Regions from separate parts of the Cellulosimicrobium sp. 4261 genome, predicted to be linked through region 1. Evidence: riboswitches for the same ligand, from Rfam matches in the RefSeq annotation. Region 1 holds a riboswitch; each other region holds the start of a gene.
What was found. A riboswitch is a leader RNA that binds a small molecule or an ion and turns the genes downstream of it on or off. The one in region 1 is predicted to bind thiamine pyrophosphate.

Region 1 (3,262 bases):
GGCGTCGCCGTGGCTCATCCACGTGGTCTGGTTCTGCGGCGTGCCGTCGAGCAGCACGCCCGCGGCGCACACCTCGACCTCGGTGCCGCCGTACTCGCGCAGGCCCGTCTGGGCGACCTCGCCGCCGAGCGCCTTCGCCATGGCCTGGAAGCCGTAGCAGATGCCCATGACGGGGACGCCGGCCTCGAACAGCGCCGGGTCGACGAACGGGGCGCCCGTCGCGTACACGGACGAGGGACCGCCCGAGAGGATGATCGCGGCCGGGTCCTTGGCGAGCATCTGCTCGACCGTGAACGTGTGCGGCACGATCTCGGAGTAGACGTTGGCCTCGCGCACGCGGCGCGCGATGAGCTGCGCGTACTGGGCGCCGAAGTCGACGACGAGCACGGGCCGCGGTGTCGAGGCCACCTCGGCGGTGGTGGGGGTGTCGGGAGCGGTGGCGGGTGACGTCACCCGCCCAGGATAGTCGCCGTGCGGCGAGGCTCGTCCCGCGTCTCAGGCGTCGGCGCGCGCGACGGCGCGCTCCAGGACCCGCTCGCGCAGGGCGCGGGCGGCGGCCTCCGGGTCGCTCGCCCCGGTGATCGCGCGCACCACCACGATCCGGGTCGCGCCCGCGTCGAGGACCGCGTCGAGCCGGTCCGCGTCGATGCCGCCGATCGCGAACCAGGGCGTCGCGGGCCGGGTCGCCGCGACGTCCCGCAGCAGGTCGAGGCCGACGGCGGCGCGTCCCGGCTTCGTCGGGGTCGCCCACAACGGGCCCACGCAGAAGTAGTCCACCGCCGGGTCGGCCTCCGCCGCGGCCGCCTGCGCGGCCGAGTGCGTGGACCGGCCGAGGACGGGCCCCGCGCCCAGCAGCGCCCGGACCGCCGGCACGGGCAGGTCGCCCTGACCCATGTGCACGACCGGGGCGCCCGTGACCGACGCCACGTCCGCCCGGTCGTTCACGGCCCACAGCGCGCCGTGCTCCGTCGCGACCCGCGCGACGACCTCCTGGAGCTCGAGCTCGCGCGCGACGTCGAGCGTCTTGTCGCGGAGCTGCACGACGTCCACCCCGCCCGCGAGCGCCGCCCGCAGGAAGTCCTCGAGGTCGCCGCGCTCCTCGCGCGCGTCCGTGCAGAGGTACAGGCGGGCGTCGGCGAGCCGGGCGCGTGCGGCGTCCGCCGCCGCCGGGGCGAGGGCGGCCAAGGTGGTGGAGGTCTCGGAGCTCACCCGCGGGAGCCTAGCCCCGGCGCGTCCGCCGCAGGAGGTACTGTGGCCGACAGCACGGGAGCCCCGCACGGGGCTGAGAGGGCGTCGCCGCCGACCGTCGAACCTGATCTGGGTCATGCCAGCGAAGGGAGCGCACATGAGCCTGTCCGTCCACCCGTCCGCGGGTGGCTCCGCCGTGCCCGGCGAGGCGCGCGACGTCGTCGTCGTCGGGGGCGGGATCCTCGGCCTCGCCGTCGCGTGGCGTGGGGCGAGCGCGGGCATGACCGTCACGGTGCTCGATCCGGCGCCGGGCGCGGGCGCGACCCACGCCGCCGCGGGGATGCTCGCACCGGTGACCGAGGCCGACTTCGGGGAGGAGGCCGCCCTGCGGCTCCACCTCGCGGCCGCCGCAGCGTGGCCCGCGTTCGCCGCGGACCTGCACACGGCGACGGGGGCGGACGTCGGGCTGCGGACCGCCGGGACGCTCACTCTCGCCTACGACGCGGACGACCTCGCGCTGCTCCGTCGCGTCCTCGCCCTGCACGCGGTGCACGGTCTCGCGTCGCACGAGCTCACCGTCGCCGACGCGCGCCGCCGCGAGCCCTACCTCGGGCCGCGCGTCGCCGGGGCCGCGTGGGCGCCCGCGGACCACGCGGTCGACCCGCGGGCGACGCACGCCGCGCTGCTCGCGGCGCTCGGCCGACGCGACGCCCCAGGCGCGAGCTCGGCCACCGGGGCGCGCGTCGTCCGCGCGGCCGCGACCCGGCTCGCGCTCGACCCGGCCGGGCGCGTCGTCGGCGTGCACGACGACGCGGGCCGGCTCCACCGCGCGGGTGCGGTCGTCGTCGCGGCGGGCTGGCAGTCGGGCGCCCTGCTCGCGGGCGTGCCGGGCGTCGTCGTGCCCACCCGCCCGGTGAAGGGACAGACGCTGCGGCTCGACGCGGGCCCGGACCTCGCGCTGGAGCACGTCGTGCGCGGGCTGGTGCAGGGCCGGCCGGTGTACGTCGTGCCGCGCGACCCGGAGCCTGGTGGGCCGCGCGCCGGGCACCGGGAGGTCGTCGTGGGGGCGACCACCGAGGAGAACCCCGACGACCGCCGCGCCACCGCCGGCGGCGTCTTCGCGCTCCTGCGGGACGCGCGTGCCCTCCTGCCGGGGATCGACGAGGCCGCCCTGGTCGAGGTGACGCCGCGGGCCCGCCCGGCGACCCCGGACAACCTTCCGCTCGTCGGGCCCACGGACGTCCCGGGGCTGCACCTCGCGACGGGCCACGGCCGCAACGGCATCCTGCTCGCCCCGCTCACGGCCGACGCCGTCGTCGCCGGGCTCGGCGGCCTTCCCGGGGACGACGGGACCGAGCCCGGCGGGACCGCCCCCGGGGACGACGTCGCGACCGCCCTCGCGACCGCCCGCACCGACCGCTTCGTCCGCACCGCCACGACACCGAGGTGAGACCCGTGACCGCACCCGCACCGACCGCGCTCGTCAACGGCGAGCCGTACCCGCTCGACGGCGACGTCGACCTGGAGCGGCTCGTCGCCGCGCTCGTCCCCGCCTACGTCGCCGACGGCACGCCGCAGGGCGTCGCGGTGGCGGTCGGGGACGCCGTCGTGCCGCGCGGCGCCTGGGCGACGACCGTCGTCGCCCCCGGGGACCGCATCGAGATCGTCACCGCCGTCCAGGGCGGCTGAGGAGGACCCATGACCACGACCGACCTCTCCCCCGCCACCGCGAGCGGCCCGGCCGGTGCCGACGACCCGCTCGTCGTCGCCGGCACCCCGATCGGGTCCCGCCTCGTCATGGGCACCGGCGGGGCCGCGAACCTGCTCACGCTCGAGGACGCGCTCGTCGCGTCGGGCACCGCCCTGACCACCGTCGCGATGCGTCGCGTCGCCGTCCGTGCCGGCGGCGACGCGAGCCCCGACGCGGGGATCTGGGCGCTGCTCGCCCGCCTCGGCATCCGCGCGCTCCCCAACACCGCCGGCTGCTTCTCCGTGCGCGAGGCGGTGCTCACCGCGCACCTCGCGCGCGAGGCGTGCGGCACCGAGTGGGTCAAGCTCGAGGTGATCGCCGACG
Region 2 (3,262 bases), on a different contig from region 1:
TGCGCGCGCCTCGAGCTCGCCGACGGGACGGTCGTCGGGCACGCGGGCGAGCTGCACCCCAAGGTGCTGGAGAACGTCGGCCTGCCCGCCCGCTCCGTGGCGTTCGAGCTCGACCTGACGGCGCTCGTCGCCGGTGCGTCGGACGAGCCCGTCCAGGCGACCCCGGTCTCCGGGTTCCCGGCGGCGAAGGAGGACCTCGCGTTCGTCGTCACTGCCGACGTGCCGGCCGAGGCCCTGCGCGCCGCGGTCGTCGAGGGCGCCGGCGAGCTCGCCGAGGAGGTCGCGCTGTTCGACGTCTTCACGGGCGAGCAGGTGGGCGCCGGGCGCAAGTCGCTCGCGTTCTCGCTGCGGCTGCGCGCCGCGGACCGCACCCTCACCGCCGACGACGTCGCGCGGGTCCGGGAGGGCGCTGTGGCCGCCGCGCGCGAGCGCGTCGGGGCGGAGCTGCGCGCATGAGCGGCGCACCGGGGCCGGGCGCGGCGCCGGACGTCGCGCCCGCCCGCACCGCGCTCGTCACCGGGGCGTCGCGCGGCATCGGCCGCGCGGTCGCCGTCGGGCTCGCCGCGGCCGGCCTCGACGTCGCGCTCCTCGCGCGCGACGCGGGCCGGCTCGCGGGCGTGGCCGACGAGATCGCCGCGCTCGACGGCGCGGGCCGGGCCGTCGTCGTCACGGCGGACGTGACCGACGCGGCGGCGGTGGCCGCGGCCGTCCGCGAGGCCGAGGTCGCGCTCGGGAGCGTGGACCTGCTCGTCAACAACGCGGGCCGGGTCGACGCCGAGGTGCCGCTGTGGGAGGCGGACCCCGACGAGTGGTGGGCCGTCCTGGAGACCAACGTGCGCGGGCCGTTCCTGCTCGCGCGCGCGGTCGTCCCCGGGATGCTCGCGCGCGGCGGCGGCCGCGTCGTCGACCTCAGCAGCGGCGCGGGCTCGCACGACATGGAGGGCGCGAGCGCGTACAACGCGAGCAAGACGGCGCTCCTGCGCCTCGGGGCGAACCTGCACCGCTCGGGCCACGCGCTCGGGCTGCGGACCTTCGAGGTGTCGCCGGGCGTCGTGCAGACCGACATGACGGCGTCCATGGTCATGCACGAGGGCCGCACGGAGTGGACGCCCGTCGAGCGCACGGTCGAGATGGTCGCCGCGATCGCCCGCGGCGAGCTCGACGCGTTCTCGGGGGCGTTCGTCCGCGTGACGCACGACTCGCCCGAGTCGCTCCGCACGGCCGCCCAGGAGGCCGCCCGGGCAGGCGTCGCGCTGCCCGGGCCGGACGGCCGTCGGCTGCGCGTCACGCGCTGGGGCGCCGACGACCCGATGCCGGGAGAGCTCCCCGCCCGCTGAGCGCGCGCACCCCGCACGGCGACGCCGCCCGACTCCCCGGTCGGGCGGCGTCCGTGCGTCCGGGGCACCGGTCACCGGGGAGCGCACGTGTCCCGGTCGACCCACACGTGCCACAGGCCCCGCTCGGGGTGCTCGTACTCGAAGGCCACGAGGCCGCCCGCGTCGTGCGTGATGACGCCCGTGAGCACGACCCGCCGACCGTCCCGGTCGTAGGTCGTGCAGAGGGCGGGCACCTGCACCGGGACGGGTGCGTCCGGCAGGAAGGGGCGGGTCGCGGGGGCGACGTGCTGCGTCATACCCGGAAAGACGCGCGCACGCGCGTCGTCTCACGCGTCGGGGCGGGTGAAAAGCGCGCGGCCCGCCGCGTAGCATGGCCCGCGACACGGGGTGCCCCGCACCGGGGCTGAGATGAGACCCGTCGAACCTGATCTGGCTCGTACCAGCGAAGGGATGTCCGCGCGATGACGCTCGCCCTGCCCCGGCACACCTCCGACCCGGTCCCCGCCCGCGCGGACCGTGACCGTCGCCCCGACCCGGGCCGGGGGCCCGACCCGGCTCCGTCCCGCCCCCGCGTCCTGTCCGTCGCGGGGACCGACCCGACCGGCGGCGCCGGGATCCAGGCCGACCTCAAGACGTTCTGCGCGCACGGCGCCTACGGCATGGCCGTCACGACGGCGCTCGTCGCGCAGAACACCCACGGCGTGCGGTCGGTGCACGTCCCCGGGCCGGCGTTCCTGCGCGCGCAGCTCGACGCCGTGTCGGACGACGTCGAGGTCGACGCGGTGAAGATCGGCATGGTGGCGGACGAGGCGAACGCCCGCACGGTCGGGGAGTGGCTCGACGACCTCGCCGCCGCGGGTGGTCCGCGGCCGTGGGTCGTCCTGGACCCGGTGATGGTCGCCACGTCCGGTCACCGCCTGCTCGACGCGGGCGCCGAGCAGGCCGTGCGCGACCTCGCGGCGCGCGCGGACGTCGTCACGCCGAACCTGCCCGAGCTCGCCGTCCTCGGCGGGCGGGAGCCCGCGACGACGTGGGACGACGCCCTGTGCCAGGCGACGGCGTACGCGGCGGCGAGCGGCGCCGTCGTGCTGCTCAAGGGCGGCCACCTCACCGGGCGCACGTCGCCCGACGCGCTCGTCGTCCCCGCGCCCGGGCCGACGTCGGGTCGCGTGCCGGGGGCGGCCACCGTCACGACGTTCGACGCCGAGCGCGTCGACACGCCCCACACCCACGGCACCGGGTGCTCGCTCTCGGCGGCGCTCGCGGCGCTGCGACCGCAGCGCGCGAGCTGGGAGGAGGCCGCGCGCGAGGCGAAGGAGTGGCTCACGGGCGCGCTGCGCGCCGGTGCCGCTCTGCGGGTGGGGACCGGCCGCGGGCCCGTCGACCACCTGCACCGCTCGGCGCCCGTGCCGCGGGGCTGAGGTTGCGCGGGGTCGGGCGCGAGCTGCGCCCGGTCGGGCTCGGGGTCGAGCCGGGACGGGCGCGGCCCGCGGGACGCGCTCAGCCGGCGGGGCGGCTCGCTGCGCGATCGGCACCGGTGTCGGGGGCGACGGCGGCCAGCGCGTCGCGGAGCACGGCGAGCGTCGCGCGCGCGACGGCGAGACGCTGCGCGGGCGGGGCGTCCGCGGGCCGCGTGGTCACCTTGGCGCCGACGAGCGGGACGGGACCGGCCGCGGCGAGGAACTCGCGCACCTCGGCCGGGCCGAGCATCGTCTCGTCCGGGCCGGGGAGCGCGGGGTCGGGGCCGTGGGGCGGCACGTGCGCGTCCGCCCACGGAGCGCCCCACCGGCCCGGGCTCCCGCTGGCACCCGAGAGCATCGCGCTCGCGAGGAGGCCCGCGGCGGCGGCAGCCCGTGCGTGCTCGACGGGCGTGGCGGCGCTGCGCCCCTCGATGGCGGACCGGCCCCAGTTGAGCCCGACGTGCA
Region 3 (3,262 bases), on a different contig from region 1:
GGCGGTGCTCGACGAGCACGACCGACCGGCGGGGTGTTCCGTGCGGGTCCGGTCCGGGCGCCCGGACGAGCCCGCCCACGAGCGTCCCCACCTCGTGCGCCGCGGCCGGGTCGAGGAACGCCGTCGGCTCGTCGAGGACCACGAGCTCGGGGTCGGCGACGAGCGCCGCCGCGAGGGCGACGCGCTGCGCCTCGCCGCCCGACAGCGCGTGGGTCGGTCGGTCGTGCAGGTGGCCCGCACCGGCAGCGGCGAGAGCGGTTGCGGCGCGGGCGTCCATGGTGCGCGGGTCCGCCGCCCGGTTCTCGAGCGCGAACCGCAGCTCCTCGTCGACGCGGCCGAGGCAGAGCTGGTCACCCGGCCGCTGCTGGACGAGGCCGACGCGCGCGGCGAGCCCCGCGGGGGTCGTGGCGCGCGGGTCGACGCCCGTCACGCGCAGGTCGCCCGTGACGGTGCCCGGGAGCGTGTGGGGCACGACGCCGACGAGCGCGCGCAGCAGCGTGGACTTCCCGCAGCCCGAGGGGCCGAGCACGAGCAGCCCCGTCCCCGCGGGGACGGTCAGGGTGAGGTCGTCGAGCACGCACGTCGCGTCGTGGCCCACGGTGACGGTCAGGCCCGCGGCGGAGACGGCGTCGGGCACGGTGCCCGGCACGGTGCCGGGCATGACGTCCGCCGCGGCGTCCCGCACCTCAGCCACGGCGGTCCGTGCCGATCGCGAAGGCGTCGAGCGCGCCGGTGCGGGAGAGGGCGTCGCCGAGGAGGCGCGCCGCGATCCCGCACAGCACGACGCACGAGACGACCTGCACGCCGAGCCGGAGCATCGCCCAGTCCTGCCCGAGCCAGCCGAACCGGACCGCGTTGAACGCGTAGGTGACGAGCGCCGCGCTGACGCCCGACGCGACGAAAACCCACCAGCCGTAGCGGCGGTACCGGGTCAGCGCGAAGGGGATCTCCGCGCCCACCCCTTGGACGAGCCCCACGAGGACGAGCAGCGGGCCTGCGGGCGACGCGAGGAAGACCACCTCGACGAGCGCCGCGAGCGTCTCGGTGAGGATGCCGACGCCCGGCTTGCGCACGATGTACGTCGCGAGCGGGCCCACGACGATCCACGCGCCCGCGAGCACGTTCGCGGCAAGGTCCGCGAGCGGCCCCATGGCGAGCTGGAGCGGGGCCCAGAGCTGCACGAACGCCCAGTAGACGAACCCGAACACGACGCCCAGGACGGCGACGAGGACCGTCTCGTGGAGCGTGAGGCCACGGCGCCGGGCGCGGGCCGGGGGAGCGGTGACGGTGCGGTCTCCGGGACCGGGCGCCGGGGGCACGGCGTCGGCCGGCGGGCCGGGCGTGCTGGTGGGCGGGGTCTCCCGGGGCGGGGTGGTGCGGGGCTCGGTCATGCGGTTCCCTCCGTCGGGCCCCCGGGGCGGAGGGTGCACGACGGCGCGCCACCGCTGCCCCCGCGCGGACGGCACGCGCGGGGCGCGGGCACGAGCGCGCAGGGGACGGTGACGTCGGCCCTGCTCCCTTCGCTGGTACGAACCAGATCAGGTTCCACGGGTCTGCAGGGGGGACGGGTGTCCGACCTGCACTCTCAGCGCTCGTGCGCTCCCCGGAGGCGTTCGGCCCGACCCTAGGGCCTGGACGTCCGCCGGACAATCCCGGCGTCTCACCCACCGGGACGTCCGGGCACCGTGAGAAGGTGACGGCGACGAGGCGCCCGCGCGGACCGGGGACGGGCTCCGACGACGAGGAACGAGGCAGCGCGCATGACCCGAGACAACGACCCCGCGGCCGTCGCGGAGCTGGACCGCCTCGACGAGGCCGTGCGGAGCGCGCCCGCGGGCGACACGTCGGCGCAGATCGCGCTGTGGCGGCAGGCGGCGCGCCTCGGCACGTGGTTCTTCATCGCCCGAGGGCCCGAGGACCAGCCGCGTCCGTACGCCGTCGCCGCGGACCAGGGGCCCATGATCTGCCTCTACAGCAGCGCCCCGCGCGCGGACGAGGCGGCCCGGGCGCTCGGGCTGGCGGCCGAAGGGACCGGCTCCGTGCCGCTGCTCGGCGTGCCCGTGCCGGCGGCGATCGACTACGTTGCGTCCTTCGCCGCAGCAGGGGTCGTCGGCGTCGCGCTCGACCACCCCCGCATCGGCCACCACATCCCCCTCGGGAACCTGGCGCTGCTCAAGACGTGGTCCGCCGGCGGATGACCCGTCCTTGACAGCGGGTTCGAACATTTGTTCGAATGGCGCGATGCGGTGGGACGGACAGGCGCTCGGCGCGGACGACGGCGCGCTTCCCGGTTTGGAGCGCATGGGCCTCGTCCGCAGCGTGCGCACGCCCGAGTTCGCGGGGATCACGTTCCACGAGGTCACGGCCAAGAGCGCGCTGTCGAAGGTCCCGGCGATGTCGCGCATGCCCTTCCGCTGGACCGTCAACCCGTACCGCGGGTGCAGCCACGCGTGCTCCTACTGCCTCGCGCCGAGCACGCCCGTGCTCCTGGCCGACGGCACGCAGCGGGCGATCGGCGAGCTGCGCGTCGGCGACGAGATCGTCGGCACCGCCCCCCACGGCGCGTACCGGCGCTACGTGCGCACCCGCGTCCTCGACCGCTGGACCACCCGCAAGCGCGCCTACCGGGTGACCCTCGCCGACGGCACGCGCCTCGTCGCGAGCGGCGACCACCGGTTCCTCACCGAGCGCGGCTGGCGCCACGTCGTCGGCGGCGCCGGGCACCGCGCCCGCCTGGCGCTCGGCGACGTGCTCGTCGGGCCGGGCGCCGCGGCGCTCGCGGACGGGCGGCCCGTCCTCGACGGCCAGGACGTCACCGGCGGCGAGGCGTTGCGCGTCGACTCCCTCGAGGCCCTCGACGGGCCGGGGGAGGTGACGGAGCTGGTCGACATCACGACCGGCACGCGCGACTTCGTCGCCGCGGGGGTCGTGAGCCACAACTGCTTCGCCCGCCCCACGCACGAGTACCTCGACCTCGACGCGGGCGAGGACTTCGACCGGGAGGTCGTGGTCAAGGTCAACGTGGACGACGTGCTGCGCGCCGAGCTCGCCCGACCGTCCTGGGCGCGCGAGGCCGTCGCGCTGGGCACCAACACCGACCCGTACCAGCGCGCCGAGGGACGCTACCGCCTCATGCCCGGCATCATCGACGCCCTCGCCGGGTCGGGCACGCCGCTCTCCGTGCTGACCAAGGGCACGCTCCTGCGCCGCGACCTGCCCCTGCTCGTCGACGCCGCCTCGCGCGTCGAGGTCGGGATCGGCG

Region 2: another riboswitch for thiamine pyrophosphate. It lies ahead of thiD (bifunctional hydroxymethylpyrimidine kinase/phosphomethylpyrimidine kinase); the one in region 1 lies ahead of thiO (glycine oxidase ThiO).
Region 3: another riboswitch for thiamine pyrophosphate. It lies ahead of ABIE39_RS03955 (ECF transporter S component); the one in region 1 lies ahead of thiO (glycine oxidase ThiO).

The regions. Positions count from the first base shown of each region.
Region 1 is NZ_JBEPOQ010000003.1:206,729-209,990, reverse strand. Features, by position in the region: gene guaA (glutamine-hydrolyzing GMP synthase) at 1-453, opposite strand, end outside; gene thiE (thiamine phosphate synthase) at 496-1,209, opposite strand; TPP riboswitch at 1,254-1,356, shown strand; gene thiO (glycine oxidase ThiO) at 1,346-2,638, shown strand; gene thiS (sulfur carrier protein ThiS) at 2,644-2,877, shown strand; gene ABIE39_RS05525 (thiazole synthase) at 2,887-3,262, shown strand, end outside.
Region 2 is NZ_JBEPOQ010000008.1:155,590-158,851, forward strand. Features, by position in the region: gene pheT (phenylalanine--tRNA ligase subunit beta) at 1-456, shown strand, start outside; gene ABIE39_RS12325 (SDR family oxidoreductase) at 453-1,337, shown strand; gene ABIE39_RS12330 (hypothetical protein) at 1,409-1,633, opposite strand; TPP riboswitch at 1,711-1,805, shown strand; gene thiD (bifunctional hydroxymethylpyrimidine kinase/phosphomethylpyrimidine kinase) at 1,799-2,758, shown strand; gene ABIE39_RS12340 (DUF4862 family protein) at 2,838-3,262, opposite strand, start outside.
Region 3 is NZ_JBEPOQ010000002.1:363,931-367,192, reverse strand. Features, by position in the region: gene ABIE39_RS03960 (ABC transporter ATP-binding protein) at 1-694, opposite strand, end outside; gene ABIE39_RS03955 (ECF transporter S component) at 687-1,391, opposite strand; TPP riboswitch at 1,497-1,616, opposite strand; gene ABIE39_RS03950 (hypothetical protein) at 1,761-2,198, shown strand; gene ABIE39_RS03945 (Rv2578c family radical SAM protein) at 2,242-3,262, shown strand, end outside.